4 regions of the Bacillus sp. BACIII genome follow, and region 3 is predicted to be linked to each of the others. Evidence: riboswitches for the same ligand, from Rfam matches in the RefSeq annotation. Region 3 holds a riboswitch; each other region holds the start of a gene.
What was found. A riboswitch is a leader RNA that binds a small molecule or an ion and turns the genes downstream of it on or off. The one in region 3 is predicted to bind thiamine pyrophosphate.
Positions count from the first base shown of each region.

Region 1: linked by a shared signal. The riboswitch ahead of ACXN9U_RS06910 (acetylornithine deacetylase) and the one ahead of tenA (thiaminase II) in region 3 are both predicted to bind thiamine pyrophosphate.
Region 2: linked by a shared signal. The riboswitch ahead of thiT (energy-coupled thiamine transporter ThiT) and the one ahead of tenA (thiaminase II) in region 3 are both predicted to bind thiamine pyrophosphate.
Region 4: linked by a shared signal. The riboswitch ahead of ACXN9U_RS07970 (ECF transporter S component) and the one ahead of tenA (thiaminase II) in region 3 are both predicted to bind thiamine pyrophosphate.

Region 1 is NZ_CM174437.1:1,453,667-1,461,372, reverse strand. Features, by position in the region: gene ACXN9U_RS06935 (S8 family peptidase) at 1-2,648, shown strand, start outside; gene spoIIGA (sigma-E processing peptidase SpoIIGA) at 2,864-3,793, shown strand; gene sigE (RNA polymerase sporulation sigma factor SigE) at 3,851-4,570, shown strand; gene sigG (RNA polymerase sporulation sigma factor SigG) at 4,711-5,493, shown strand; gene ACXN9U_RS06915 (ABC transporter ATP-binding protein) at 5,621-6,418, shown strand; TPP riboswitch at 6,423-6,531, shown strand; gene ACXN9U_RS06910 (acetylornithine deacetylase) at 6,605-7,706, shown strand, end outside.
Region 2 is NZ_CM174437.1:2,877,127-2,884,832, forward strand. Features, by position in the region: rRNA gene ACXN9U_RS14030 (23S ribosomal RNA) at 1-1,755, opposite strand, end outside; rRNA gene ACXN9U_RS14035 (16S ribosomal RNA) at 1,930-3,479, opposite strand; TPP riboswitch at 3,908-4,008, shown strand; gene thiT (energy-coupled thiamine transporter ThiT) at 4,108-4,689, shown strand; gene floT (flotillin lipid rafts scaffold protein FloT) at 4,720-6,249, opposite strand; gene ACXN9U_RS14050 (NfeD family protein) at 6,269-6,799, opposite strand; gene ACXN9U_RS14055 (DinB family protein) at 6,946-7,434, shown strand; gene ACXN9U_RS14060 (MOSC domain-containing protein) at 7,436-7,706, opposite strand, start outside.
Region 3 is NZ_CM174437.1:1,842,221-1,849,926, forward strand. Features, by position in the region: gene fabI (enoyl-ACP reductase FabI) at 1-36, opposite strand, end outside; gene thiD (bifunctional hydroxymethylpyrimidine kinase/phosphomethylpyrimidine kinase) at 166-978, opposite strand; gene ACXN9U_RS08750 (thiazole biosynthesis adenylyltransferase ThiF) at 1,001-2,011, opposite strand; gene thiG (thiazole synthase) at 2,008-2,778, opposite strand; gene thiS (sulfur carrier protein ThiS) at 2,775-2,978, opposite strand; gene thiO (glycine oxidase ThiO) at 2,975-4,084, opposite strand; gene tenI (thiazole tautomerase TenI) at 4,068-4,685, opposite strand; gene tenA (thiaminase II) at 4,663-5,370, opposite strand; TPP riboswitch at 5,456-5,564, opposite strand; gene ACXN9U_RS08780 (monovalent cation:proton antiporter family protein) at 5,617-7,461, opposite strand; gene prpE (bis(5'-nucleosyl)-tetraphosphatase PrpE) at 7,688-7,706, shown strand, end outside.
Region 4 is NZ_CM174437.1:1,706,557-1,712,886, reverse strand. Features, by position in the region: gene ACXN9U_RS07990 (S8 family peptidase) at 1-908, opposite strand, end outside; gene ACXN9U_RS07985 (STAS domain-containing protein) at 1,128-1,961, shown strand; gene thiX (HMP/thiamine ABC transporter permease ThiX) at 2,007-2,768, opposite strand; gene ACXN9U_RS07975 (ABC transporter ATP-binding protein) at 2,743-4,380, opposite strand; gene ACXN9U_RS07970 (ECF transporter S component) at 4,367-4,963, opposite strand; TPP riboswitch at 5,145-5,258, opposite strand; gene ACXN9U_RS07965 (glycosyl hydrolase family 18 protein) at 5,407-6,330, shown strand, end outside.

The DNA.
Region 1 (7,706 bases), 390 kb from region 3:
AAGGGGCAAATCTGCCGTTAACGGTTACAGCAGAAGATGATGTAAGCGTGACTGAGGTGTTACTTTCCTATCAATTTGATAAAGGAGAGTGGAAAACGATCGCCGCCGTTCAAAAAAGCGGTGATGAAAAAAAGGGACTCTATCAGGCAGAAATTCCGCACGTAACGGGCAGCACGGTAAGTTATAAATGGACAATAAAAGATTTCGGGGGTCATTCTGCAGAATCTGATACGTACCGGGCTGATGTAAAACCGAGCATTACGGCGGGGTACAAAGAAGATTTTGAATCACAGCCGGCCGGCTGGTCCAGTTACGGGACACATGACCAATGGGAATGGGGGATTCCGAGTTCAGGCCCCGGCGCTGCATTTTCCGGAGATAAAGTGTATGCGACGAACCTGTCCGGACCGTATGCCGATTCAGCCAATATGAATTTGGTGATGCCTCCGATCCAGGTTCCGGATTCAGGACGATTGTTTTTGCAATTTAAAAGCTGGCACAAGCTCGAAGAATTTTTTGATTACGGGTACGTGTTCGTTCTGCCGGAAGGAAAATCGAATTGGGAGCAGGCTGCTGTTTACAATGGTGACTCCGCAGGGTGGAATGATGAAGAAGCAGACTTATCCGCGTATAAAGGCCAAAATATAAAGCTTATGTTTAATATGCAGTCAGACGAAGTACTCAATGAAGACGGATGGTATATTGATGACGTCCGGCTTTCAAGCAGCCCTCTCGGCAAGGCGGCCAAAAAAAGTAAACACAATAGACAAACACCGCCCGGCCATCTGAAGAAAAAAGCCGTCAGTCCGAAACTGGCCAAACCGGCGGTAAAATCATCCGGAAAACCGGTGAAACGAGAAACGAATCTCCTGCCGCTCAGAGCGCAAATCAGTGTCGCCGAGACGGGGAAATCCGTGTATTCCGACCCCGCAACCGGAAGCTACAGCCTGTCTCATAAAGCGGGAAACTATACGCTGAAAGCCGAGGCATACGGATTTAAACCCGCTGCAAAACAAGTTTCTGTTCAAGCAGACAAAACCGCACAGGCAGACTTTACACTGGAGCAAATGCCGTCCGGCACGTTAAAAGGAACCATCACCAATCAGTCGACAGGCGAACCGGTGGAAGGGGCCGCGCTTTATGTAGTGGAGGACGCTGCAATTGAGCCTGCGGTGACAAATGATAAAGGGGAATATTCGCTTCAGGCGTACGAAGGCTCATACACCATTAAAGTAGCCGCAAAAGGCTTTTACAACAGTGAATTTTCTGTTGACATCAAAGGGGATGCTGAAAAAAACGCCAAGCTTAAGCCGTATATCGGCTATGAAGGGGAAATTGCCTATGATAACGGAACTGAAGAAGCCGGACTGTCCTATTTTAAGGCAGGCAGCAAATCTGCCGTTAAGATGACGCTTAAAGATGGAAAAGAACACGGTATGCTGACAGGAGGCCTCTTTAAATTTTGGGGCGCGGACTGGCCTGATCCGGGCGGTACAGAATTTCAAGCAGAAGTATATGATGCATCCGGCCCTGACGGGGGCCCGGGCAGCAAAATTGCCGGCCCGTTCCAAGCTGAAGCGCTTCGAAACGGAGAATGGACCAAAGTGGATCTCAGCTCAAAAGGAATCGAGGTCGGAAAGGATTTTTATCTTGTGCTCCGCCAGACGAAACCCGATCCTTATTCACCTGCCCTGTCATCTGACGACGGCAGTCCATATTCGAACAGAAACTGGCAATACCTCGACGGCAGCTGGTCAAAAGCCGATAAATCAGACGGAAACTTTATGATCAGGGCTTTAGTCGACTACGAAGCTTCCGTGCCTGACATCACGTCGCCTGATGACCGGTCATTTACAAACAAGAAGTCCATCACGGTGAAAGGAACGGCTTCACCAAGAACCGCAGTCCGCCTGACCAATAACGGTAAAACCGCCGCTGAAACGAAAGCGGATGCAGACGGCCATTTCCAGGCTGATGTCACACTGCGTAAAGATGCCAATCGGCTGACGGCGGCATCTGTGACGGACAAGGGATCAACCGATGAGTCACGCCCTGTCACGGTCATACTCGATCAGGATAAGCCGGATGTGACGATTGACAGTCCGGCAAACGGAGATAAAACAAATAAAGAAGCGGTGACTGTAAAAGGAAAAGCTTACGATAACCATCTAAAATGGGTGAAGGTGAACGGCAAAAAGGCCGAGGTGAGTGACGGCTCTTATCAAGCAAGAATCCTTTTGGAAAACGGCAGCAACGAAATCAAAGTCACGGCCTCAGACGAAGCGGGTAACAAAACAACAAAAAAGACGGTGATTGATGTCAATTATCACGCTCCCGTCATCTCCGGATTGGTTCCCGGAGCGGATAAAGAATTAAAAGCCGGAGAATCAGTGAAAATCGCTTTTTCAAGCGGGAAGAAATTAGACGCCTCTTTCGTGATCCGTATGCCTCTGGCAAACGCCCGGACAGGGACCCAAAACGCGACGGAGCTTCCGCTGAGAGAAATTTCTCCGGGACGATATGAGGGTTACTGGACGGCGACTTCTTCCATCAAGGCAAGCGGAGCAAAAATTGACGTTATTGCAAGAGATGACTATGGAAATGAAACGAGACAGACAGCAAAAGGAAAACTTTATATCAATGAGTAAAACAGAGCGCTGCCGGGACACGGCAGCGCTTTTTTTGCTGAGACGGTCAATAGGAAATCAATCTCTTCGACCCTCGACAAATAAAACGGTTATCCCTTAAAAATTGTACTTTCCCCTCAACATTAATTGACAGACTTTCCCACAGAGCTTGCTTTATACTTATGAAACAAGAGAGAGAAACAGATATGTAAGACAAAAGAGGAAAGGGGTCAGATGTGAAAATCTATCTGGATGTCATTTGGCTGTTGAACTTTTGTTTTGATTCTCTTTTGCTTTTATTAACCGCCTTTATTTTAAAACGCCAGGTGAAAAAAAGAAGAGTGGCCGCCGGCGGTTTCATCGGATCAGCCATTGTGCTTCTGATGTTTACGCCTGTTTCTCCCTTTGTGGAGCATCCGGCGGGAAAAATGGCATTTTCAGTTGTCATCGTGCTTACGGCTTTTGGCTTTAAACGATTTCGGTACTTTTTTCAAAATTTGTTCGCCTTTTATTTCGCGACCTTTCTCGTCGGCGGGGGAATGATCGGCGTACATTCCCTGCTGCAGACAGAATCAATTGTAGAACACGGCGCCATGGTTACGAGCCAGACCGGCTTCGGTGACCCGATCAGCTGGATATTTGTTGTCATCGGATTTCCGGCCGTATGGTTTTTTTCGAAAAAGAGAATCGAAGACATCGAGACGAAGTCCATTCAGTACGATGAACTTGTCATGGTTCAGGCAGAATTCAGCGGGCAGACAATCCGCGCAAAAGGCCTGGTGGATTCCGGGAATCAGCTTTATGATCCGCTGACAAAAACGCCGGTCATGATCCTTCACATTGACAAATTCGCTCCGATTCTCAGTGAAAAGGAAACGGACATCATCAAATCTGCCAGTCCGCTTGAAGTGATAGAGCAGCTTGATGATTCGTTCCGTCATGCGGATAAGCTGAGGCTGATTCCATACAGGGGCGTCGGTCAGGACAATCAATTTTTACTCTGTTTAAAGCCGGATTACGTCACGATTATAACGAAAGACGAGATGATCGCATGTGAAAAATGCCTGATCGGCATCAGCGCGAAACCATTATCAGCGGATGGTGAATTTGACGGAATCGTTCACCCGAAGATGCTGACCGGGAAGGCTGTGAAGCATGTATCCTGACGAAAAGTCTGTTATTCATCATACTCAAAACGCATTGTATTTAGAAGGGGGAGGAAGATGAAAAAACTTAAGTTGCGTCTGACATATTTATGGTATAAATGGCTGATGAAACTCGGACTGAAAAGTGATGAAGTATATTACATAGGAGGGAGCGAAGCGCTGCCGCCGCCTTTGTCTAAAGAAGAGGAGCAGGTGCTCTTATTAAAGCTGCCGAGCGGGGATCAGGCGGCGCGGGCCATCCTGATTGAGAGAAACTTACGCCTTGTCGTTTACATTGCCCGCAAATTCGAAAACACCGGCATCAATATCGAGGACTTAATCAGCATCGGCACAATCGGTTTAATCAAAGCGGTAAACACGTTTAATCCGGAAAAGAAAATCAAACTCGCAACCTACGCGTCACGATGTATTGAAAACGAAATTTTAATGTACTTGCGCCGAAACAATAAAATCCGTTCAGAGGTGTCCTTTGATGAACCGCTGAACATTGATTGGGACGGAAACGAACTGCTGCTTTCGGATGTGCTCGGCACAGATGATGATATTATTACAAAAGACATTGAAGCCAATGTGGATAAAAAACTTTTGAAAAAAGCGCTTGAGCAATTAAATGATAGAGAAAAGCAGATCATGGAACTGCGATTCGGGCTTGTCGGTGAAGAAGAAAAAACACAAAAAGATGTAGCCGACATGATGGGGATTTCACAATCTTATATCTCCCGGCTCGAAAAGCGGATTATTAAAAGACTGAGAAAAGAGTTTAACAAAATGGTGTAAAATTTTTTCCATCTGACAGTCCTTACTGCTGCAAGGATTGCCGGTGCCGGATGTTTATTTCTGTAAAATGACGGTGCATATTTTTCCCACCCGAGGAGATACTTAACGTTGTACAGCAGCTCCTAGTGGGAGGGAAAAACGTGTCAAGAAATAAAGTCGAAATTTGCGGGGTGGATACCTCCAAATTACCGGTACTCAAGAATGAAGAGATGAGAAAGCTGTTTAAGCAATTGCAGGATGAGGGCGATGATTCAGCGAGGGAAAAGCTTGTAAACGGCAATCTGCGCCTTGTCTTAAGCGTCATTCAGAGGTTTAACAACAGAGGAGAGTATGTTGATGACTTATTTCAGGTCGGCTGCATCGGACTAATGAAATCCATTGATAATTTTGACCTAAGCCATAATGTTAAGTTTTCAACATACGCTGTACCGATGATTATCGGAGAAATCCGCAGATATTTGCGGGATAACAATCCGATCCGCGTCTCGAGGTCGCTTCGCGATATCGCATATAAAGCGCTTCAAGTAAGGGAGCGGTTAATCAGTGAGACAAGCAGGGAGCCGACAGCAGAGGAAATCGCCAAAGTTCTTGAAGTGCCCCATGAAGAAATTGTGTTTGCCCTTGACGCCATCCAAGATCCGGTATCACTGTTTGAGCCGATTTATAATGACGGCGGCGATCCGATTTACGTGATGGACCAGATCAGCGATGAGCGCAATAAGGATACACAATGGATTGAGGAGCTCGCTCTGAAAGAAGGCATGAGAAGACTGAACGAACGGGAAAAAATGATTTTGCGAAAACGCTTTTTCCAGGGGAAAACCCAAATGGAAGTCGCAGAAGAAATCGGCATATCCCAAGCTCAGGTCTCAAGGCTTGAAAAGGCAGCCATTAAACAAATGAATAAGAATATCCATCAATAACGGAGAAAGCCTTTAAACATTGTTTTAAAGGCTTTTTTCGTGCGCCGGTTTACGTTTGCGAAAAAGTGATGTATTCTAATGTGTAAAAGTTTTAAGAAAATTGAAACAAATAAACGGGGGAACTGCAATGATTTTACAGCTGGACAATGTGTCATTAAAAAGAAACGGCCAATGGATTTTGAAAAATATCAACTGGCGCGTTGAGAAAAACGAAAATTGGGTGCTGTTCGGACTGAACGGAGCCGGAAAAACAGCCTTGCTGAATATGTTATGTTCTTATTACTTTCCCACTTCAGGAGAGATGCAGGTGCTCGGCCATCAATTCGGCAAAACAGAGCTCGGTGACAGGCTCAGAAAAAAAATCGGTCTTGTTTCGGCGGGTCTGCAGCACAAATTATATGCCGCGGATTCCGCTTTTGAAATCGCCCTCAGCGGCGCGTACGCTTCAATCGGGCTTTACGAAACGCCGAGTGAACAAGTGAGGGAAAAAGCGATCGGTCTTCTGAAGGATTTAGGCGCCATTAGTTTCGCGGACAGACGGTATGAAACGTTATCTCAGGGGGAAAGGCAAAGAGCGCTGATTGCGCGGGCGCTTATGGCTGATCCGGAACTGCTGATTTTGGATGAGCCCGTGACGGGTCTCGATTTTATGGCAAGAGAGCAGCTGCTGGACACGATAACGTCGATCGCTGAAAAAGAAAATGCGCCGTCCATCCTTTATGTCACTCATCATGCTGAAGAAATTCTGCCGGTATTTGATCAGGCGCTGCTTTTAAAACAAGGCGAGGTGTTCGCTGCCGGGAAAATCAAGGACATGCTTTCTGACGAGCGGCTTACAGCGTTTTTCGATATGCCTGTCAACGTCTTATGGAACAACGGCCGTCCATTTTTAACGCGTGCAAAAGCGGCATCATCCGTCAACTAAAATCAATTCACCCTGGGGGTGCTGCTGACGTGCAGCTGAGAGAGACATTGGTCTCAACCCTTAACGGACCTGATCCGGATCATGCCGGCGGAGGGAAGCGGTGAAAAAAAGCGGAGGGAAATCCGTTTTTACCCGTTTCATTTGATGAAACGGGTTTTTTTAATACAGCAAAAGGAGAGATGTTCAATGAATCAGCTTGACATGCTGCTGCAGCAGGCGGATAAACGGCGGGGCGATTTAATACATATTGCTGAAAGGTTGATCGCCTTTCCGACACCGGCTCCGCCTGCAAGAAATACAGCAGAAGCTCAGAAGTGGGTGGCCGGATTTTTAAAAGAAATGGGCTGCTCGGTCGATATGTGGGATGTGTACCCGGAAGACCCGAACGTAGTCGGTGTTTTAAAAGGGACAGATTCAAGCGGGCATCAAAGCCTGATTTTAAACGGACACATTGACGTAGCCGAAGTCAGGGATGAAGACTGGGACTCTGACCCGTTTCAGCCGCTCGTTAAAGCCGGCATGCTGATCGGAAGAGGCGCCGCTGATATGAAAGGCGGATTGGCGTGTGTTCTTTTTTCTCTGAAGCTGATCCATGATGCCGGCATTGAGCTTGCGGGCGACCTCATTGTACAGTCTGTGATCGGAGAAGAAGTCGGCGAGGCGGGGACGCTGGAATGCTGCAAACGCGGCTATCACGCGGATTTTGCGGTTGTCGCGGATACGAGCAGCCTGCATATTCAAGGGCAGGGCGGAGTCATCACCGGCTGGATAGAATTGAAAAGCAAACAAACATTTCATGACGGCATGAGGCGCAATATGATTCATGCGGGCGGAGGCATATTCGGAGCGAGCGCAATCGAAAAAATGGCGAAAATCATCACTGCCTTGGGAGAGCTGGAACGCCACTGGGCGGTAACGAAAAGCTATCCCGGCTTTTCACCAGGCACCAATACGATCAACCCCGCCGTTATTGAAGGGGGAAGGCACGCAGCGTTTGTCGCCGATGAATGCCGATTATGGATTACCGTCCACTTTTACCCGAACGAAACGCACGAACAAGCTGCGGCAGAAATCGAAGACTATATCAATCGTGTCTCTGACGGTGATCTGTGGCTCAGGGAAAACAGGCCGGTGTTCAAATGGGGCGGATCTTCCATGATTGAAGACAGAGGAGAGGTCTTCCCGGCGCTGGAAATCGACCCGGACCATCCGGCCGTTTCTGTTCTGGCGGAATCGCACTCAGCCGTCAAACAACAGGAGCCCGTCATTGATGTTTCCCAAACCGTAA
Region 2 (7,706 bases), 1.0 Mb from region 3:
AGCACCCCTTCTCCCGAAGTTACGGGGTCATTTTGCCGAGTTCCTTAACGAGAGTTCTCTCGATCACCTTAGGATTCTCTCCTCGCCTACCTGTGTCGGTTTGCGGTACGGGCACCTCTCACCTCGCTAGAGGCTTTTCTTGGCAGTGTGGAATCAGGAACTTCGCTACTATAATTCGCTCGCCATCACAGCTCAGCCTTCACGGGAAACGGATTTGCCTATTTCCCAGCCTAACTGCTTGGACGCGGATATCCAATACCGCGCTTACCCTATCCTCCTGCGTCCCCCCATTGCTCAAATGGTGAGGAGGTGGTACAGGAATATCAACCTGTTATCCATCGCCTACGCCTTTCGGCCTCGGCTTAGGTCCCGACTAACCCTGAGCGGACGAGCCTTCCTCAGGAAACCTTAGGCATTCGGTGGACGGGATTCTCACCCGTCTTTCGCTACTCATACCGGCATTCTCACTTCTAAGCGCTCCACAAGTCCTTCCGGTCTTGCTTCACAGCCCTTAGAACGCTCTCCTACCACTGTTCGAAGAACAGTCCGCAGCTTCGGTGATACGTTTAGCCCCGGTACATTTTCGGCGCAGAGTCACTCGACCAGTGAGCTATTACGCACTCTTTAAATGGTGGCTGCTTCTAAGCCAACATCCTGGTTGTCTAAGCAACTCCACATCCTTTTCCACTTAACGTATACTTTGGGACCTTAGCTGGCGGTCTGGGCTGTTTCCCTTTCGACTACGGATCTTATCACTCGCAGTCTGACTCCCAAGGATAAGTCATCGGCATTCGGAGTTTGACTGAATTCGGTAACCCGGTAGGGGCCCCTAGTCCAATCAGTGCTCTACCTCCGAGACTCTTACCTTGAGGCTAGCCCTAAAGCTATTTCGGAGAGAACCAGCTATCTCCAGGTTCGATTGGCATTTCACCCCTACCCACACCTCATCCCCGCACTTTTCAACGTGCGTGGGTTCGGGCCTCCATTCAGTGTTACCTGAACTTCACCCTGGACATGGGTAGATCACCTGGTTTCGGGTCTACGACCACGTACTCATGCGCCCTATTCAGACTCGCTTTCGCTGCGGCTCCGCATCTTCTGCTTAACCTTGCACGGAATCGTAACTCGCCGGTTCATTCTACAAAAGGCACGCCATCACCCGTTAACGGGCTCTGACTACTTGTAGGCACACGGTTTCAGGATCTATTTCACTCCCCTTCCGGGGTGCTTTTCACCTTTCCCTCACGGTACTGGTTCACTATCGGTCACTAGGGAGTATTTAGCCTTGGGAGATGGTCCTCCCGGATTCCGACGGAATTTCACGTGTTCCGCCGTACTCAGGATCCACTCTGGAGAGAACGAAGTTTTGACTACAGGGCTGTTACCTCCTATGGCGGGCCTTTCCAGACCTCTTCATCTACCTCGTTCCTTTGTAACTCCGTACAGAGTGTCCTACAACCCCAAGAGGCAAGCCTCTTGGTTTGGGCTGATCCCGTTTCGCTCGCCGCTACTCAGGGAATCGCATTTGCTTTCTCTTCCTCCGGGTACTTAGATGTTTCAGTTCCCCGGGTCTGCCTTCTCATATCCTATGTATTCAGATATGGATACCACTCCATTACGAGTGGTGGGTTTCCCCATTCGGAAATCTCCGGATCAAAGCTTGCTTACAGCTCCCCGAAGCATATCGGTGTTCGTCCCGTCCTTCATCGGCTCCTAGTGCCAAGGCATCCACCGTGCGCCCTTTCTAACTTAACCGTTAAAAAGAATCACTACGTGATATCTTGCATTACAATTGAATGTGAATTACTTCTGTTATCTAGTTTTCAAAGAACATTATCTCGAAGAATCGAATGATCCTTCAAAACTAAACAAGACAGGGAACGTTCTGTTTATAAGACCCAAGGTCTTATATTCCGTTAAAATCCTTAGAAAGGAGGTGATCCAGCCGCACCTTCCGATACGGCTACCTTGTTACGACTTCACCCCAATCATCTGTCCCACCTTCGGCGGCTGGCTCCATAAAGGTTACCTCACCGACTTCGGGTGTTACAAACTCTCGTGGTGTGACGGGCGGTGTGTACAAGGCCCGGGAACGTATTCACCGCGGCATGCTGATCCGCGATTACTAGCGATTCCAGCTTCACGCAGTCGAGTTGCAGACTGCGATCCGAACTGAGAACAGATTTGTGGGATTGGCTTAACCTCGCGGTTTCGCTGCCCTTTGTTCTGTCCATTGTAGCACGTGTGTAGCCCAGGTCATAAGGGGCATGATGATTTGACGTCATCCCCACCTTCCTCCGGTTTGTCACCGGCAGTCACCTTAGAGTGCCCAACTGAATGCTGGCAACTAAGATCAAGGGTTGCGCTCGTTGCGGGACTTAACCCAACATCTCACGACACGAGCTGACGACAACCATGCACCACCTGTCACTCTGCCCCCGAAGGGGACGTCCTATCTCTAGGATTGTCAGAGGATGTCAAGACCTGGTAAGGTTCTTCGCGTTGCTTCGAATTAAACCACATGCTCCACCGCTTGTGCGGGCCCCCGTCAATTCCTTTGAGTTTCAGTCTTGCGACCGTACTCCCCAGGCGGAGTGCTTAATGCGTTAGCTGCAGCACTAAGGGGCGGAAACCCCCTAACACTTAGCACTCATCGTTTACGGCGTGGACTACCAGGGTATCTAATCCTGTTCGCTCCCCACGCTTTCGCTCCTCAGCGTCAGTTACAGACCAGAGAGTCGCCTTCGCCACTGGTGTTCCTCCACATCTCTACGCATTTCACCGCTACACGTGGAATTCCACTCTCCTCTTCTGCACTCAAGTTCCCCAGTTTCCAATGACCCTCCCCGGTTGAGCCGGGGGCTTTCACATCAGACTTAAGAAACCGCCTGCGAGCCCTTTACGCCCAATAATTCCGGACAACGCTTGCCACCTACGTATTACCGCGGCTGCTGGCACGTAGTTAGCCGTGGCTTTCTGGTTAGGTACCGTCAAGGTGCCGCCCTATTTGAACGGCACTTGTTCTTCCCTAACAACAGAGCTTTACGATCCGAAAACCTTCATCACTCACGCGGCGTTGCTCCGTCAGACTTTCGTCCATTGCGGAAGATTCCCTACTGCTGCCTCCCGTAGGAGTCTGGGCCGTGTCTCAGTCCCAGTGTGGCCGATCACCCTCTCAGGTCGGCTACGCATCGTCGCCTTGGTGAGCCGTTACCTCACCAACTAGCTAATGCGCCGCGGGTCCATCTGTAAGTGGTAGCCGAAGCCACCTTTTATGTCTGAACCATGCGGTTCAAACAACCATCCGGTATTAGCCCCGGTTTCCCGGAGTTATCCCAGTCTTACAGGCAGGTTACCCACGTGTTACTCACCCGTCCGCCGCTAACATCAGGGAGCAAGCTCCCATCTGTCCGCTCGACTTGCATGTATTAGGCACGCCGCCAGCGTTCGTCCTGAGCCAGGATCAAACTCTCCGATAAATGGATCACAGACTAAGTTCACTGCATCCTGCAGTAACGTCTGTGTGATCTGCATCGTGCAGACCTTAGTTTGACTGACTACGCACATCACTGTGCGATTTATTTAAAACTTTGAATTAACAGGTACGTTTTGTCTTGTTTAGTTTTCAAAGATCATTACCGCTCGTTGAAGCAGCTTTATTATCTTACCACTCAGCTTCTTTTATGTCAACAACTTTTTTAAATCGTTTTCGAAGCTGTTTGTTTTGTCTGCTGTTCATCAGCGACGTTTAATAATATAACACCCTTTTGAAAGTATGACAATAGTTTTTTTAAAAAAAGTCCCTGTTTATTTTCATTCATACTTATTTCAGTTTCTCTTCTATAGAAAGAATGCTGTCTTGTGGTTTGGTATATTTTCTTGTATAGTAAGATTGAACTAAATACTTGATGACCACAAGGGGAGCATTAAAGCTGAGAGTGAACGTTTTGTTCTGACCCTTTGAACCTGTTAGTTAACGCTGGCGTAGGGATGTGGCAAAGCCAAATGAATTGCAGTTTTGTAAGCAGCGCGCGGACCTTTTCCCATCCTTCCCCGCGCTGCTTTTTTGTTTATCCTTGATACGGTTGTCTGACCAGGGGGAAAACTATGAATCATTCAACACAGCTTGTGCGCTTAATAGAAATAGCGATTATGACCGGAGCGGCCGTCATTCTGGACATTGTGTCAGGTATGTTTCTCCGGATGCCACAAGGCGGATCAGTCTCTATTATGATGATTCCGATTTTTTTGATTTCATTCCGCTGGGGAGTGAAGGCCGGGCTTACGACAGGCTTTTTAACAGGGATTGTCCAGATCGCCATCGGCAATTTGTTTTTGCAGCACCCGGTGCAGCTATTTCTTGATTATATCGCGGCGTTTGCAGTTCTCGGTTTCAGCGGCTTGTTTGCTTCCGGTGTCCGTGAAACGGCATTGGCTAAAAAAAGAGGCGCATTAACGGTGTATGTGATAAGCGGCGTTTTTATCGGCAGTGTGCTGCGGTATGCGGCACATGTGATCTCCGGAGCGGTCTTTTTCGGAAGCTATGCTCCGAAGGGCACTCCGGTCTGGATTTATTCGCTCGTCTACAACGCGACCTATATGATTCCTTCTTTTATCCTTTCGGCCATTGTCCTTATCTTATTATTCATGACGGCGCCGCGGCTTCTTGAAACCAAGCGGGCAAATTGAAACAGCAGGCGGGTTATGCCTGCTGTTTTTTTATCCAGAGCTGCGTTCTTCTTTCGAATCGCCCAGTTCTTTTGTAAGTTCATTTATGCTTTGTTTTATGTTTCCTTTGCCTGAAAAATTCTCAATGATCTCTTTTACATTGATTCCGGAAGATGCTTTTAAACTTTCCTGAAGACCGGCCATTAAATTGGTTGCATAGCCCGTGACTTTATTGGCTCCGCCGTTTTCACCGCTTCCTCCCGTATCAACGACAGTTATTTTATCAATGTTGGAAAGAGGCGCCGAGACTTGCTTCGCATACTCAGGCAGCATTTTCACAATCATATCGAGGATTGCGGCCTGCCCGTATTTTTCGAAGGCTTCAGCAATTTTCTCTTTAGCTTCCGCTTCCGCAAGACCTTTCAGGCGGGTGACTTCCGCTTCGGTTTCTCCTCTCGCCTTTTCAGCCTCCGCTTTAGCAAGACCGTCAATTCTCACGCGTTCAGCTTCCGCTTTGGCCATCGCTTCAATACTATACTGTTCGGCATCTGCTTCTGCGAGCTGCTTCGCCTTTGCAGCTGCGGCCGCTTGTTCTACCGAATAACGGTCGGCATCGGCCTTTTTCTTCACTTCAGAGTCATACTGGCGCTCACGGCGGAGAATTTCTTTTTCTTCCAATTCAATCTGCTTTTGCCGCTCAATAATTTTAATCTGCATTTCCTGCTCTGTCACCTGCTGGCGGGCTTTTGCTGTTTCGAGGTCATATGCCTGGTCGGCATTGGCTTTTGCTGTGTCCTGCTCTCTTCTGTATTCCGCCATTTTCAGCTGATTGATTTTTTCCGCTTCAGCTATTTCAGTCGCCCGCTCCAGCTCTGATTTTTTTGCGTCTTTATCAGCCGCCGCGCGTTTAATTCTCGTCTCTTTATCCGCTTCTGCCGTGGCTATGTCCGCATCCCGCTTGACTTGGGCGATTCGCGGCTTACCTAATGATTCTAGATAGCCATTTTTATCGCGGACATCTTTAATCGTAAAGGAAACGATCATCAGTCCCATTTTGGCAAGATCCTGAGACGCAACCCGCTGGACTTCCTGAGAAAACTTTTCCCTGTTTTTATAAATTTCTTCAACGGTCATGGAGCCTAGGATGGAACGCAGATGGCCCTCCAGCACCTCACGCGCCTCCTGCTCGCGGTCCTCCTTAGACTTCCCTAAAAATTGTTCAGCTGCTGTTGCGATTTCCCCGATGGAGCCGCCGATTTTTATAATGGCGGTTCCGTCGGCCATTACCGGCACCCCTTGTTCTGTATAAACTTCAGGTGTAGAGACATCAAGCTTGCTTGAAAGTAAACTGAGAGGTTCCGCCTGCTGGAACACCGGAAGCACGAACGTTCCCCCGCCCCGGACGATTTTCAGACGATTTCCGCCTTCATCAATGTGGACGTTCTTATTGCCCAAATAGCTTCCGGTTACGATAAGGGCTTCGTCAGGCCCCGCCGTCCGGTACTTCGTAATAAATACAGCAATAAGTGCGATGAGTAAAAAGAATACGATTCCGATAACGATGATAATCGGCATAGTCATAACAGTTCCCCCTTAGATATCAGATTGGTTCATGCGGCATCACAAAAAGCACTCCGTCTTTCACGTCAATCACTAATACGGCCGTTCCGTACTGAATCTGTTCTTGATCAAAGCTGACCGCAGATTTAGAAATAGCGCCTCCGATTCCCTCTATGATCACTTCCCCATAGCCGTCTTTCGGAACGGAAGTAATAACCCTGCCGATTCTGCCCTTTAAATCCGACTCCCGGTATACGAGCGATTCTTCCGCTGATGAAAGCGGTACAAGGACAAAGAAGTGAAGCAGGCTGACCAAAAAAACTGAAAGCACAAATGAAAGTAATGCAATGACAGGATTTGAAAGCGGAGTTGCGATTTCGCCGATGTAACCTGAGGCTGAAAAGATGGTCAAAAACGACAAAATCAACGTTGGATTTACGAATGAAACAGGAATGGCTTCCGAGACGCCGTGAAACACATCTTGAAAAAACAGAATCAAAAGCGTGAGGCTCCCCGCAATAATCAGTGTGTAAAGATAGATCGTTTCAAGCGGCAGATGAAATACGACCACATTCTTTCCTCCTTTCGGCCTGGATGTCGGAGTGTTACTTTATATACGGTTGCAAAGGAAAATGGTTTCAATTTTCTGATAAGAAAGGCTGATTACATGATTATCCAATCCGGATATGATATGTTTACTCCAAAGGAGGAGATAGGATGAGCATTTTTAATGAAGCCAGACAGCAGACTTGGGAAGAACTGAAAGGACTCTCTGATGAGGAATTCAACCAAAAGCCCGCGGCTGATGAGTGGAGCGTGCGCGAAGTCCTTGACCATTTAAAGAAAATTGACGAATCAGCGCAGGCCCTTTTATCAAAGCAGGCAAAAGACGCACCGTTAAAAGAAATAGAAGAAAAACCGATGGAGTTTATAGAGGACAGAACAACTAAACATCCGGCACCGTCACAGCTTGAACCTGAGCAAAACCGAATATCAGTCATCGAAGCGAAACAAGAATTAGATACAGCAAGACAGCAGCTGACCGCCGTTATTTCGTCATTAAACGAGGAAGACTTTGAACGTGTGCTTCTGCATCCCGTTTTTCAAGAACTGACGATCCGCCAGTGGATTGATTTTATCGGTCATCATGAAAAGCGCCACATTAATCAAATAAAAGAAATTAAACAAAAAATCGAGAAGGTCTGACTCAGACCTTCTCGATTTTTTTCTTGACGCGTTTCGGTTCATAGGAATGGATGGCGACCGAATCACCCGTGCATATGTCTCCCGGCCGTTCAACAATACAGACAATTCCTCTTCTGCCCATTGCGTGCCTCACAAATGCCGCAGCGAGTTTTGGCTGATCCGGGTAAAAGGATTGAATGATTTCTCCCGGCTGAATGCACGGATCATTTTCTCCCTCGCACAACAGAGACGCACCGCTTGGAAATATCATTCTGCTTCCTTCTTTAAGCGGC
Region 3 (7,706 bases):
CACAACGATGTTGCGGCCTTCTAGTGAGAAATTCATATGTATAAAGCCTCCTGTAATCGTCTTAAAGACATAATTTAGTACCTGATCTTAATTTTTATCATATCATAACCTTGTCCAGATTGAAAGCATGGGAAAAAGACCGCCGGGTGTTGAAGCGGTCTCTTTTTATCTCGTCTGCAGACTGTTTCTTTTATAGGCAAAATGATTTGTCGGCCCGTGTCCCGCTCCGATGCTGAGCGTATGTTCCACGGCTTCACGCACAAAGTTGGCGGCTGTCTCAAAAGCGGCTTGAATATGTTTTCCTTTTGCGGTTTCCGCCGTCAGCGCAGCCGCAAATGTACAGCCCGTTCCGTGGGTATGTTTCGTGTCAATATAGGCGTGACTGATTCCGGTAAAAGATGAACCGTCAAATAATAAATCAACGATTTTCCCCTGTTCAGGCTGGTGTCCGCCTTTTATGATGACGTTCTTTGCGCCAAGCTGGCAAAGGCGTTCGGCTGCTTTTTTCCGGTCTTCAAACGTACGGATTTCCATTCCGGTCAATGCCTCAGCTTCCGGAACATTCGGCGTAATCGCATAACTGCGCGGAATTAACAGCTCTTTTAACGCGGCCTGTGCTTCCTCACGCAGCAGGGATGCGCCTCCTTTGGCAATCATGACGGGATCGGTGATGAGATGCTCCAGTCTGTACTGATCCATTTTTTCCGCAATTTCCGCAATCATCTCAGCGCTCCACAGCATTCCCGTTTTTATTGCGTCAGGCCGCAGATCTTCCGCCACCGCGTCGATCTGGCTGCCGAGCGCTTCCCGGGTGAGCGGGTAGATGCCGTGAACACCCAATGTATTCTGGGCGGTTACCGCTGTAATAGCTGACATCCCGAAGACGCCGAGCTCCTGAAAAGTTTTCAGGTCCGCCTGTATACCGGCCCCTCCTCCTGAATCTGACCCGGCAATCGTCAATGCTTTGCAAATGCTCATGCTGTTTTTCTCTCCTTTCGCATTATCCGATCCATTTATGATAAAAAGATTTCGCTCTGCTGATGTCGCTTGTGCCGTGAATGAATGCTCTGCCGTCACGAAACAGAACCATCTTGAAACTGTCTGTGCGGAAAGAAATTAAATACGGATTGGCCGAAACGTCAAGCCCGGCCCGTCTGAGCTGTCCCGAAAGCCTTTGCAGGTCAAACGGCTCTGAGATTCCCGTTCTGATCTGTACCGTGTTTCTCCCGCACAGAACAGCCGCTTTTGACTGATTCTCGTAAGATAAAAACGGAAAATCGTTTGTGCCGCAGCTCGGGCAATCAGCTTTCTTGAGACGGGCAACGTTTATTTCGGACCGTTCATTTTTCCACAAATCAAACGAACGGAGAACATGCTCAACAGGTCCGCCCGTTAACAGCTTCAGCGCGTCTGCAGTCTGAAAAACAGCCGTCTGTAATACAGCCGGACTGATAATTCCCGCCGTATCACATGTCATACCGCCTAAAGGCAATGTCTCAAGCAGACAGTGGAGGCACGGCGTGACACCGGGAATGACGGTAAAGGAGAGTCCGTAGCTGCCGACACAGGCGCCGTACAGAAAAGGAACTCCTTTCTGTACAGCCGCATCGTTCACAATCAGCCTCGTTTCAAAGTTGTCAGTCGCGTCAATGATAAGAGATGCGTCACAAATCAGTCCGGGTGCGTTTTCCGCAGTGACATCCATGACAAATCCCTTCACATCTACATCGCTGTTTATGGATGTAAGCCGTTTTTCAGCTGCCGCAGCTTTCGGCATTTCCTGTCTGACGTCATCTTCGGTATAAAGCTGCTGGCGCTGGAGATTACTCCACTCCACATAATCTCTGTCAGCGATCGTTACCTTCCCGACCCCTGCTCTGACAAGCATCTCCGCATTTGCCGCGCCAAGCGCACCCGCGCCGATAATCACGGCATGAGACGACCGGAGCTTCTCCTGTCCGGAGGGACCGATCGGCTGATACAGCTCCTGTCTGGAATATCTGTCCGTCATACCGGAAGACCGTCCCGCGGACTGCTTGCAGTTCCGTAATCTTTCACCGGAATCCGCCCGGCTTCATAAGAAAGGCGGCCCGCTTCTACGGCAAGCTTCATCGCCCGGGCCATTTTGACCGGATCATCAGCGCCTGACACGGCGGTATTTAATAACACGCCGTCCGCTCCCAGCTCCATCGCGCAGGCAGCGTCTTTTGAAGAACCAATGCCGGCATCGACAATGACCGGAACTTTCGCCTGTTCAATGATGAAGGACAGATTCAGCGGATTTAAAATTCCCTGGCCTGAACCGATCGGTGAAGCGCCCGGCATAATAGCATGGACTCCAAGCTCCTCAAGACGCCTTGCGAGCACGACATCATCTGACGTATACGGAAGAACGATAAATCCCTCTTCAAGCAGCTGCTCTGATGCTTTCAGCGTTTCAACCGGATCAGGCAAAAGTGACCGGCTGCATCCGATGACTTCCACTTTTATCATGTCACAAAGCCCTGAAGCTTTAGCAAGCCTGGCGATTCTGACCGCCTCTTCAGCCGTTGCGGCACCGGCCGTATTCGGCAGAAGCGTGTACTTAGACAAATCAAGCTGTTCGAGAAAGTTTGGCTGAGACTGTTCAAAGATATTCATCCGCCGCACCGCAAAGGTTAAAATATCTGATTCCGAGACGGCCACCGCCTCTTTCTGAATCTCAAAACTCGGATATTTTCCCGTGCCTAACAGCAATCTTGACTGAAACTGTTTTCCGCCTATTGTTAACATCCTCATCCGCCTCCTACAAAATGGACAATTTCGATGACATCGCGATCACACAAACTTGTGTTTTCATAATTCTTTTTTTCGATGATTTCTTTATTTCTTTCTACAACTACGATTCTTTGATCAAGCTGATACGATTCAAGCAAATCCTGAACCGTCCCCTCTTTTCGATTCCAATCAATTTGTTTTCCGTTCAGCTGAAGGATCATATTTGAACAGCCTCCTTGCGATCAATTCGAAACGCTTCTTCCCATTCATGTTTAACCTGTCTTCCCAGGATCATATCCCGCACCATTTCAGCCGTTGCCGGAGCTAGCAAGATGCCGTTTCGAAAATGGCCGGCGGCGAATATGATGCCGCTGTTATCAGGATGCCGCCCGATAAACGGCTTTCCGTCTTTTGTTCCCGGCCTAAGCCCCGCCCAAAACCGGTCTATTTTCATATGTTCAATGGCGGGCAGCATGGTTTTCGCTTTCGCAATGATAGCCTCAATCCCGCCGACGTCAGGCGTGTCGCTCCAGTCGCCCCGTTTCATCGTGGCGCCGATGACAAGCCGCCCGCTTTTTCTCGGAACGACATAACTTTGATTATGGTAAAGGGTTTTGGTCAGCGGGATTTCGTCATTCCACACAGAGAGGCATTCTCCTTTCACAGGGAAAAAAGGCTGCCCCAAGCCGAGCTGGCTGAAAAACCGGCCGCTCCATACACCGCTTGCAACTGCGACTTTGTCAGCATAAACATCCCCGCCGGACGTTGTGATGCAGTATTCCCCGTTCATCCGTTTTACGGAAGTGACTTGTGTATGCTCATATATGTCAGCGCCATAACGCCGCGCCCCTTTTGCATACGCTTTGCAAACATAGTAAGGTTCGACATGGACATCGTCTTTTATAAAACATGCGCCGAGAATGTCCTTTGAAGCGTAAGACTCTTTTTCAAGAACCTCTTCCGCTGAGAGCCAAGTGACGGAAGGTAAATCATCCATCTTCCGTAAACGGGTCATGTCTTCTTCTGTATACGCCAATTTAAGCATTCCGCCGTTATGGCGCCTGATGTTAATGCCGCTGGCTTCCTCAAGCTCTTGCCCCGCCGCTTCATACAGTCTTTGGCTGTGCATAGCAAAATCAAAAAACGCATCACGGTTTTCACATTCCGCATGAGCGCCAAGCATTCCCGCCGCAGCGCTTGTCGTTTTTCGGCCGATTGCTCCGTCTTCAAACAAGACAACGTTCTGCTGCATCTTCGCCAACTCATAAGAAATGGCGCATCCGATAATTCCGCCCCCGATAACCGCCGTATCATAGTGCTTCTTCATCATCAGCCCCCCTCACCGCGCGTGCATACCGTTTTGCCGCCTCCTCAGGGTTTTCAGCTGAGAAAATGCCCGACATAACGGCAATTCCGTCCGGTTTCGCCTGCTTTGTGAGCCCGATCGTCTGCAGTGTCATTCCGCCGATTGCAATGACGGGGATGGAAAGCGTACGTGTGATATCTGAAAGCAGGCCGATGCCTCTTGCCTCAAGTCCTTGTTTACATTCCGTTTCAAACACATGGCCGAACACCACGTAATCCGCATCTTCTTTTTCAGCTTGGACGGCTTCTTGCAGTGAATGAACCGAACGTCCGATATGGAGATGGGGAAATCTGCTCCGCACCTGCTTTACGGAAAAGCTGCTGGACGGAAGCTGAACACGTTGTATATTGGCAAAAAGCGCGATATCTGCCCGATCATTGATGATCAATTTGTCCTTATCCGCACCGCCTTTTTTCAACAGTGACAAAAGCTGCATGATCTCTCCCGCTGTTTTGCCCCGCTCACGGATATGGATAAAGCTCACTTCGCGCTGAATCGATAGAATATCCTCGGCCAGCTCGGCAACGGGTTTGCGATTATCAGTTACGGCGTGCAGCTCCAAAGGACTCCACCTCTTTTCCGCCCTTCTCCGACCAGCCTTCTTTTTGATAAGCCATTCCCCAAAATTGATATTCATAATAGCTTGAAATCACAAAATTCTCTTTCATTTTCGCGCGGATTTCCTCTGTGCTGTTTTCAGCAATCTCGTCAAAACGGCTGATCTGTTCTTCGACCTGCTGTCTGAACCAGTCTCCGCCGTATGTACCGATCCATTTTTCGTAAATCGGATGTTCCGGTTTGCATTCCTTTAAGCGTTCGCCAACTTCATAATAAAGCCAATAGCAGGGCAGAAGCGCGGCTAAAATTTCTCCAAAACGGCCGCTCATCACCGATCTGTACATATGAGACGTATAAGAATAGGCTATCGGTGCCGGCTTAAATGCCGCACGCTCTTCTTCTGTAATCCCTAAAAGCTCCGTAAATTCGCGGTGCAGCGCCATTTCCGCTTCATATGTGCCCTGAGCGTGGCCCGCCATCCTTCCCGTCGTAAACAAGTCTTCGGCATATGCGGCTGCAAACGCCTGAACTTTTGCAAAATGCGTCAAGTAGTAGGAATCTTGCAGCACGTAATAACTGAAACGGTCTAACGGCAGGCTTCCATCACCGATCCCTGTTACAAACGGATGAACAAAGCTTCCGTCCCACCATTCGGCTGCCGCCAGTCTGCATTCTTCAGAAAATGTCATAAAGTTTTCCCCCCTGATAAAATAAAAAAACCACTTTCCCGCATCGGAAAAGTGGTTTGGAATTTATCTGGATAAAAGGAACCCAAAAAATACCGCTCCACTTCCCTACGCAGGTCTGAACCTGTTCAAGTTATGAGGGTCTAAAAGTCTCACTTTTATCTCAGCCCTTATGAAGGACACCCCTAGTGGTCATACGATTATCATTTACTTGTTATGCCTTCTATCTTATCACGAAATGCAATTTGGTCAAGCTTCAAGGATTTTTCTCAGCTCCGACACGTAGTTGCGCGAGCCCGTAACGATGAGACGGTCTCCTGTTTTCAGCCTCGTGTCCCCGTGCGGAACGATGCTGTCCACACCTCTGAAAATCCGGACGAAAATCACATCGCCCATCAGCGGAAATTCGCGCAGAATAATGCCGTTATACGCCGTGTTTTCCAGATTGATCTGATAAAGCGAAGACTCTTCATTCGTCAGAAGGTTCATCACGCCCGGCGCCTCAATTAATGCGCGCAAGAGCGTCTTTGTAGACAGAAGGATAGAAAAAATACTGATGCCCTCTTCCTTCAGTTTTGTTTCATGTTCAACCGAGCCGACGCTTGCGATGATGCGCTCAGTCCCTTTCTCTTTCGCCATTAAGGCGATTTCAGCGTTCACATCTTCATTTCCCGTCGCCACGACCAGAATATCCGTTTTAAAAATACCGTGCGACTCAAGCGTGCCGGGCTCGTAATCAGAAATCGTTTCAACAGAAAAAACGGATTCCGCAAGCTTTTCCCCGGCATTTTCCTGATACACATGGACGACCCGCACATCATATTCCTCATCAGGCAGCTCCAGCGTCACCGGAAGCGTCATTTGGTTGGCGCCGATAAATGTAATGCGCTTCTTTTCCTGCGGCGCACTTTGCCGCTTGAATAATTTTTTAAAGCCGATCGGTGAGATGATGCTGGCGATAACCGCAACCAAAGTCAGCGCGCCGGACATATTGGCGCTGATAATGTGAAGCCTTTCTCCGATCGTAGCCGCCGCGATAACAAGCGACAGCGTAGAAGTCAGCAAAAACCCCGAAGCAAACACGGTTCTTTTGTCATACCATTTCTTTAAATAAAACACCGGGAACATTTTGCTGATAAACAGCGCCAGCAGAAGCAGCGGAATCATCGTCAATGTTTTCGGATCTTGGAAGAGCGTCCATATATCCAGCTTCACCCCGACCATGACGAAAAAGATCGGAATTAAAAACCCGTAGCCGAATGAATCCAGCTGCTCCACCATTTCTTTATTCGGCGACAGAAGCGATACCAAAACGCCTGCTAAAAATGCACCGAGAATATTTTCCGCCCCGAGAGATTCCGATAAAGCGACAAGCACGATAATCAGTGTAAAAATGGCTCGCGTGCCGATCTGGACGGTGCCTTTAGACATCGACTGCACAAATGAGCGGTGTTTAAAGATCCTGCCGAAGAAATACAGCACCACACCCGCGGCAAAGAGAATCAGAAGAAGCCACATATTTCCGCTGTCTTCCCCATAAAGAGAAGAAAAGAAAGCGAGCAGAATCATCGTAGCCAAGTCCGCAATAACGGCGACAAGCAGAATAATCTGGCCGATATTGGAATTCATGATCCGTTCTTCCTTTAAAGTCGGAACCACCACACCGAGTGATATTGTCGAAATAATAAGCGTCATTAAAAACGCGTTTTGAATAAAACCGGCTAATACAAAGGCATAGGACAGCAGCAATGATAAAATAAAGATGCCGAAAAATATGATCAGTGCGGCAGAAAACGTATTGGGTGCTTCCTTGCCGTTCGGAAGGAATTGTTTTTTCTTTCCTTTCTCAAATGACGAAAAGTCAATTTCCAATCCGCTTAAAAACATTAAAAAGATAAAGCCGAGAACAGACAGCGTCTCCAGCCACGTGTCTCCCTGAACGACGAGATTCAGGCCGCTTTTTCCGATAATAAGCCCCATGATGATTTCCGCGACGACGACCGGAATGCTGAGCTTAAACCGATGTAAAAGGAGCGGCGTCAAAAAAGCGACGATCAGAACGACGACTAAAGAAGCGACTGATGTATGTTCCATTTGTAAATACCTCCTTAAAACAAGGGTTATAAAAGCCCGCTTAAAGCGGGCAATACCTTACTTTTTTTAAAAACATAACGCATATTCTAACAAGGCTGGCGGCGAAAAAAAAGTAATAAGGCATTATTTCTTCAAATTCTTTTTTTAATTTGTACCAAAACAGCGTAATTAGGTAAAGGAATTAGTCCCATAATAAATAAAAAACCGGAAAAGGGAGGCTGACAGAATGGCTTATGACATCATCA
Region 4 (6,330 bases), 140 kb from region 3:
GCGTCTAAATACAGAAACCCGTTCCCGGCCAATGTTTTGGCGATGCCCAAAGGAAGAGTACGCCGCACAAGCTGGGCATAAATTTCGGCTTCAGAAAGCGTCCGCTGAAACGAGTCCTGTTCAAGCCCTTTTATTAAGGCCAGCGCTCCGCTCACATGCGGGGCGGCCATTGAAGTGCCCGTCAGCTTCCCGTATTTATGGTTGGGAAGGGTGGAGAGAATGTTTTCTCCGGGCGCCACGAGGTCGATTTCTTTATTTGCGTTTGAAAATTCTGACGATTTACGGGCGATTGAGACTGATCCGACGGCGATCACTTCATTGTAAGCGGCCGGATACGACAGTTCTTCTGTCCGCTCGTCTCCGTCACCTTCATTTCCTGCTGCGCAAACGACCAGTACACCGCTTTTTACCGCATTTGTGACGGCTTCTTTCAGTTCAGGCACATCGTTCGGGCCGCCGAGTGACATGGAAATAATGTCCGCCTTTTGTTCAACGGCGTAGTTGATGCCGTTAATGATCCATTCGTATTTGCCGCTGCCGTTTTGACCGCCGAGAACTTTAACGATTAAAAGGCTCGCTTCCGGCGCAACACCTGAAATTCCGCCGTTTGAATCATTGGCGGCAATCGTTCCGGAAACATGTGTCCCGTGGCCGTTGTAATCGGAAATCGCGTCTTCTTTGCCTTCGTCATCATCGGTGAAGTTTTTTCCGCCGATAACCCGGTCTTTCAAATCAGGATGATTAATGTCGCAGCCTGTATCAAGCACCGCGATTTTAATATCCTTTCCTTTAAACCCTTTTGCCCACAATTCTGGCGCCTTAATCACTTTAATACCCTCAGGAAGCTCGTTCACATCCATGATCTGCTCATCCGTGACATAAGGAATCAACCGCATTTCACCATTCATAAAAAAGCCCTCCTTTTTTATGCTTGCGAGTGGATTCAAGGGTGTTGCTACTATTTTATGGCAGATTATGCCGTTCAGAAAGAGTCATTTGAAGCATTTTCATAAAAAAGGCGCAATCTATTGCACTAAATAATTTCAAATAATTGGATGGTTCAACGGCTTTTATTTTGATTCGGCATCAGCTGACGCTATAATTGGAAATGGGAAAGGAGAAGAGGTATGAAGATAAATGAAGCATTGTACGACTATTTTTCCGAACGGGTGGATCAAATTGCGAAAGAATGGATTGAAACGATGGAAGATTCGGATCCGAATTCGATTTACTCTTTGACAAATCCCGTCATCATAGAAGAGCTGATGGAGCAAGATAAAGAATTTTACCGGCATATTAATAAAATGTATATCATGCCGGAAAAAGAATTTTTAGAAGAGTTCGAGCGATGGGTGATTGAGCTTGCGAAAGACCAGAAGCATCTGGATACCCCGGTCCAGTATGTGGTCCGTGAATTCATGAGAAACCGGAGATTGTACATCAGTTATTATGATGCGTTTGCCGATAAACATGAATCTTCGTTTGCCGAGGGAGAAAGGAAGAGATGGGAGAATTTAATCGTTCAAGTATTTGATTTTACGATTTACACATTTGTCGATCACGCCGAATATAATTCGAAAATGCAGCTGAATGCACAAAGAGAAATGATTTTAGAATTAAGCTCGCCGGTTATTACGCTGAGCAATCGGACGGGGCTTCTGCCGCTTGTCGGCAATATTGACACGGAACGCGCCAAATACATTCTTGAAAATACGCTGAGTACATGTGCAAACCGGCTGATTGAGCATCTGTTAATCGACTTGTCGGGCGTAGTGGTTGTCGATACAATGGTGGCGCACCAGATTTTTAAATTAATTGAGGCGCTGAACCTGATCGGCGTTTCGTCCACTTTATCCGGGATCAGGCCGGAAATTGCCCAAACCGCCGTACAGCTCGGCATTAATTTCTCGGATATTACGATTAAATCCAACCTCGCCCAGGCTCTCAATTATCATCAGTAACATACATATAAAGACAGGCTGCCGAATCACTCCGGCGGCCTGTTTTTATAAAAACAACAGTGAAATGAGACAGCTTGCGCCGAATAAAAGGAGCACGAGCATGAAAAAGAACCAGTCGGCGCGGCGCACAGTAACCGTTCTGTAAAACGTGCGGTTTCGGCTCCCTGTAAAACCTTTAGATTCCATTGCGATCGCTGTGCGTTCCGCCTTTCTGATGGCGCCTGCCAAAAGCGGGATGGTAAAGCGCCTGAAGGCAAAGAGCTTTCCTTTCAGCCCGGAATCAGACGCCGCGCCTCTGATTCTGTGCGCCTGTCTGATAATCAGGATTTCATCTTTCAGAAGAGGAAGAAACCGGAACCCGGCGATCACGCCGTAAGCAAGCTTCGGCGGGAGCTTACATTGCTGAATCAGACTGAGCATAAACAGAATCGGATCGGTTGTGAAAAGAAACATCATCGACAAAGCGGAAAAACATAAAATACGAAACGCGATAGAAATCCCGAGCGCCGCATTATCACTGTTGACGGCAATCGGTCCGAGCTTAAACAGCAGATTGCTTTCGGTTGTCGGGACGTTTCCGAATACGGCGGCTGTCCATAAAGATCCGAAGGCAAGAATGACAAACGGAACCGTAAACAGCAGCCATTTTTTCAGCGGCACATGTCCCGCCAAGAGGACGCCTCCGGCAATGATAATATAAAACAAAGCAGGCGTGTACGGGTTATAAATAAACGACAGCATAACAACGCATAACAAAACAGCCGCCGCCTTAATTGACGGGTTAACAGCCTCCAGCCGCAGGTTCATTTCTCCGCCTCCTGTCGTGTTTCATCCATTCATACCGCAGGGGCAAAGCTAAATGCGCCCGCTCCGCGATTCCGATATGATCAGAAAACAATGAGTCGGGCGTTCCGCGGTACACAAGCTTCGTGCCGCAGAGCACAAGGATCGTATCGGCATAATCTGAGACGAGCTCCATATCATGTGTCACCATTAAAACAGCCGTTCCTTCCTTTTGGATCTCCTGAAGCATCAGCATGCACTCACGCGCCGTTTTTGCGTCCTGCCCGAAAGTCGGTTCATCAAGCAGCAAAACTTTCACCTGATGCATAAGCATCGTCGCGACGCTGAGCCTGCGTTTTTGTCCTTGGCTTAAAGAGAACGGATGCTGTGAGGCATAGCGTCTCAGGCCGAACCGGGTTAAGAGCTGAAGAGCTTTCTCCTTTGCGGCTTTACCGTCTTCAAAGCCGAACAGCAGCTCTTGAATGACGGAATCTGTGACAAACTGGTGTTCAGGATTTTGGAAAACATACCCTATCAGCCGCCGAAGCTCTTTTTCCGAATAGGAATCTACTGGTCTGCCGTCTATTTTGATGTCGCCGCTCACAGGGCGGATGAGTTTGGCCGCGGCGGACAGGAGCGTGGATTTTCCGGTTCCGTTAGGGCCGGCAATCGCGGTGATTGACCCTTTTTTTACGGAAAAGCTCACGTCCTGAAAAATGGTGTCTGTTCCTCTTATGAATGACAGCCCGTGAACACTCAGCGCGTCCTCTGTCGAAAGCGCGGCGGGCCAGGGGCCGGGAAAGGGCGGTACAGGTTCCTGAAACAGTCTTTCTTTGCACAATGTAAAAGGGATGCTGACTTGCTTCTGCAATGAGATCACCTGCGGAATCGGAATGCCGAGCTGTGTCAGCTCTTCAAGTTTTGTTTCAAAGATCGCGCCCGTCTCTCCGTCCATCACTTTCTGACCCGTTCCGTCAAGGACAATCGTCCTGTCCATCCACGGCGTCCAATGATCAAGCTGATGCTCGATAACGAGAAGTCCGAAGCCTTTTTCGGCCTGCAGTTCTTTGATCAGCCGCACCAATTCACGCACGGAATATGGATCAAGCTGTGCCGTCGGTTCGTCTAAAATAATGAGTTCCGGCTCCATCGCAATGATACAGGCGAGCGCGACCTTTTGTTTTGAACCGCCTGACAGCGAGGCGATCGTCCGTGTTTTCAGATGAGTGATTTCTAATTTTTCCAAAACATCCTCAATAATTGAGTCCATCTCTTCTTTTGTATATTGCAAATTTTCCAGACCGAAGGCTATTTCATCTTCAACCGTCAGCATGCAAAACTGCTGATCCGGATCTTGAAACACGACGCCGATAGATCGGGCGGCGGGTTCTGACAGCTCCGAAAGAGGTGTTCCGTATAAGGAAACGGTTCCCGTTTGAACCGCATCGCAGGCTTCCGGGTACAGACCGTTCAAACAAAGTGCAAGCGAGCTTTTGCCGCATCCGCTCGGCCCGAGCAATAAAACCCGTTCTCCTTTGCGGAGCTGAAATGACACGTCTTGAAAAACCGGCTTCTCATCTTGCTCATAAGAAAAGGTAAGACGGCGGGCCGATAGAAGGGGTTCAGATGCCTGCATCTTGGTTCACCTGTTTCTTCTTCTTGAATTCTTTTCCGAGCGCCATGCCGTTCAGCACCCCTGTGTAAGCCAGCGCATCACTGATTGCTTTGCCGAGAAGGCCGGCAAGAAGCGCACCTGAGACCAGGCGGATGAGAAGCATGACGGCTAATAAACCCGGATTCAAAACAGAGTATCCGGAAATGAACAAGTCATAAATGAAGCTCGCAACAGAAGACCCCATACCGGATAAAAGGAGCACGGGCAGGGTATACACCCGCCAGCGTGTCGCAAAAAAGACCGCTTCCGCACCGATTCCCTGCGCGATGCCGATCAGAATCACCATCGGCCCTGACGGATTTCCGAGTAAACACTCCACAAACGCGGCGATGATTTCAGAAACAAGCGCCGCTCCCGGTTTTTGAATAATGTAGGCGGCAATCACCGAGACGATAAACCAAATACCGTAAATCGGTTCGTAGCTCATCCGGCCGAAAAACCCTGCCGCTATATTGCTTGCATGAGTTGATAATAAATAAACGACAGCAAATACAACACTGATGACGGACATGACGACAATTTCTCTCATTTTCCAATTTTTCATTGTGATCTCCTGCTTTCTTATCGGATAGTCGTATGTATGAAAGAGTTGATTTTACGAAAGACGATTGATCGTAAGTTTCATATTGCGGTGTCCTCCCCCGTTTTTTAATGAAAAATAAAAAACTGCATATCCGAGGGAATATGCAGCAGCAGAACGAAAACGCATGGAAAAAACCCTGCGCTCCGGTCAATCTGCACTTCCCCACGCTGGTATTATCCAGATCGGGTTATAAGGGATCAAAACACGCCTGCCGCATGTTTTATCTCAGCCGATAACAGCACCCCTAGTGCGTTTCCTATACAGTTTTTTATGATGACATCATCATAGTTGATCATATCTGATTTGTAAACAGCCTTTCTCTAAACAGAGTTTGGAATCGGACCGGAAGATCATTCATAAAGATAAGAAGAGCCCTTTTGATCAAAAGGAAACGGAGGACATCTATGTTTGTTCATACAGTGCAGTCTGGTGACTCGTTATTTTCCATCAGCAGAAAGTACGGATACCCTGTTGACAGCATCAGAAGCGTCAACGGGCTTGAGGAAACGAATATCGTTCCGGGGCAGGCGCTTTTGATCCCTCTTAATGAATATACGGTTCAGCCGAATGATACGTATGCCGTTATCGCAAGTAAGACTTATGTTCCGCAGATGCAGCTGATGCAGGCAAACCCGGATATTCCGCCGAACCGGCTGCGGCCGGGTTTAAAAGTGAGAATTCCGGATATCTCCAACTATTTGGCGGGAACCCTGCAATTTTACGTCATTCGGACACCTGAAGCGGACAGAGAGCTCATTAATGATTTTGCACCCTATTCATCGGCGATTTCTTTGTTTGAATATCATTTTGGCCCAAACGGAGATATCATGAATGATTTAAACGACAGAACCGCGATAGAAACCACATGGCAAAACAGAGTGCGGCCGCTTGCGGTCATCACGAATCTGACAGAAGGAGGGTTCAGCCCGGAATTAGCCCATCAAGTCCTGCAGAACCCGACGGCGAGAACGAATCTCGTCAATAATATCGTCTACCTGACCGTAAGAAAGGGATACGGCGGTGTAAATATTGATTTTGAACGGATCAGGGAAGCCGACCGGGACCTGTTTACAGGATTTCTCCGGCAGTTAAAAACCCGGCTCTCAGAGCACCAGCTCGCGCTAACGATATCGGTTCCGGCGAAAACAAATGAAGCGGTGCCGTGGCTGAGGGGATATGATTACGGGGGAATCGGAGCCGTCGTCGATTATATGTTCATCATGGCGTACGACTGGCACCACGCCGGCAGTGAGCCGGGACCCGTAGCGCCTTTGACGGAGGTCAGAGAAACCATCAATTTTGCCATCAGCAGAGTGCCGAGAAGAAAG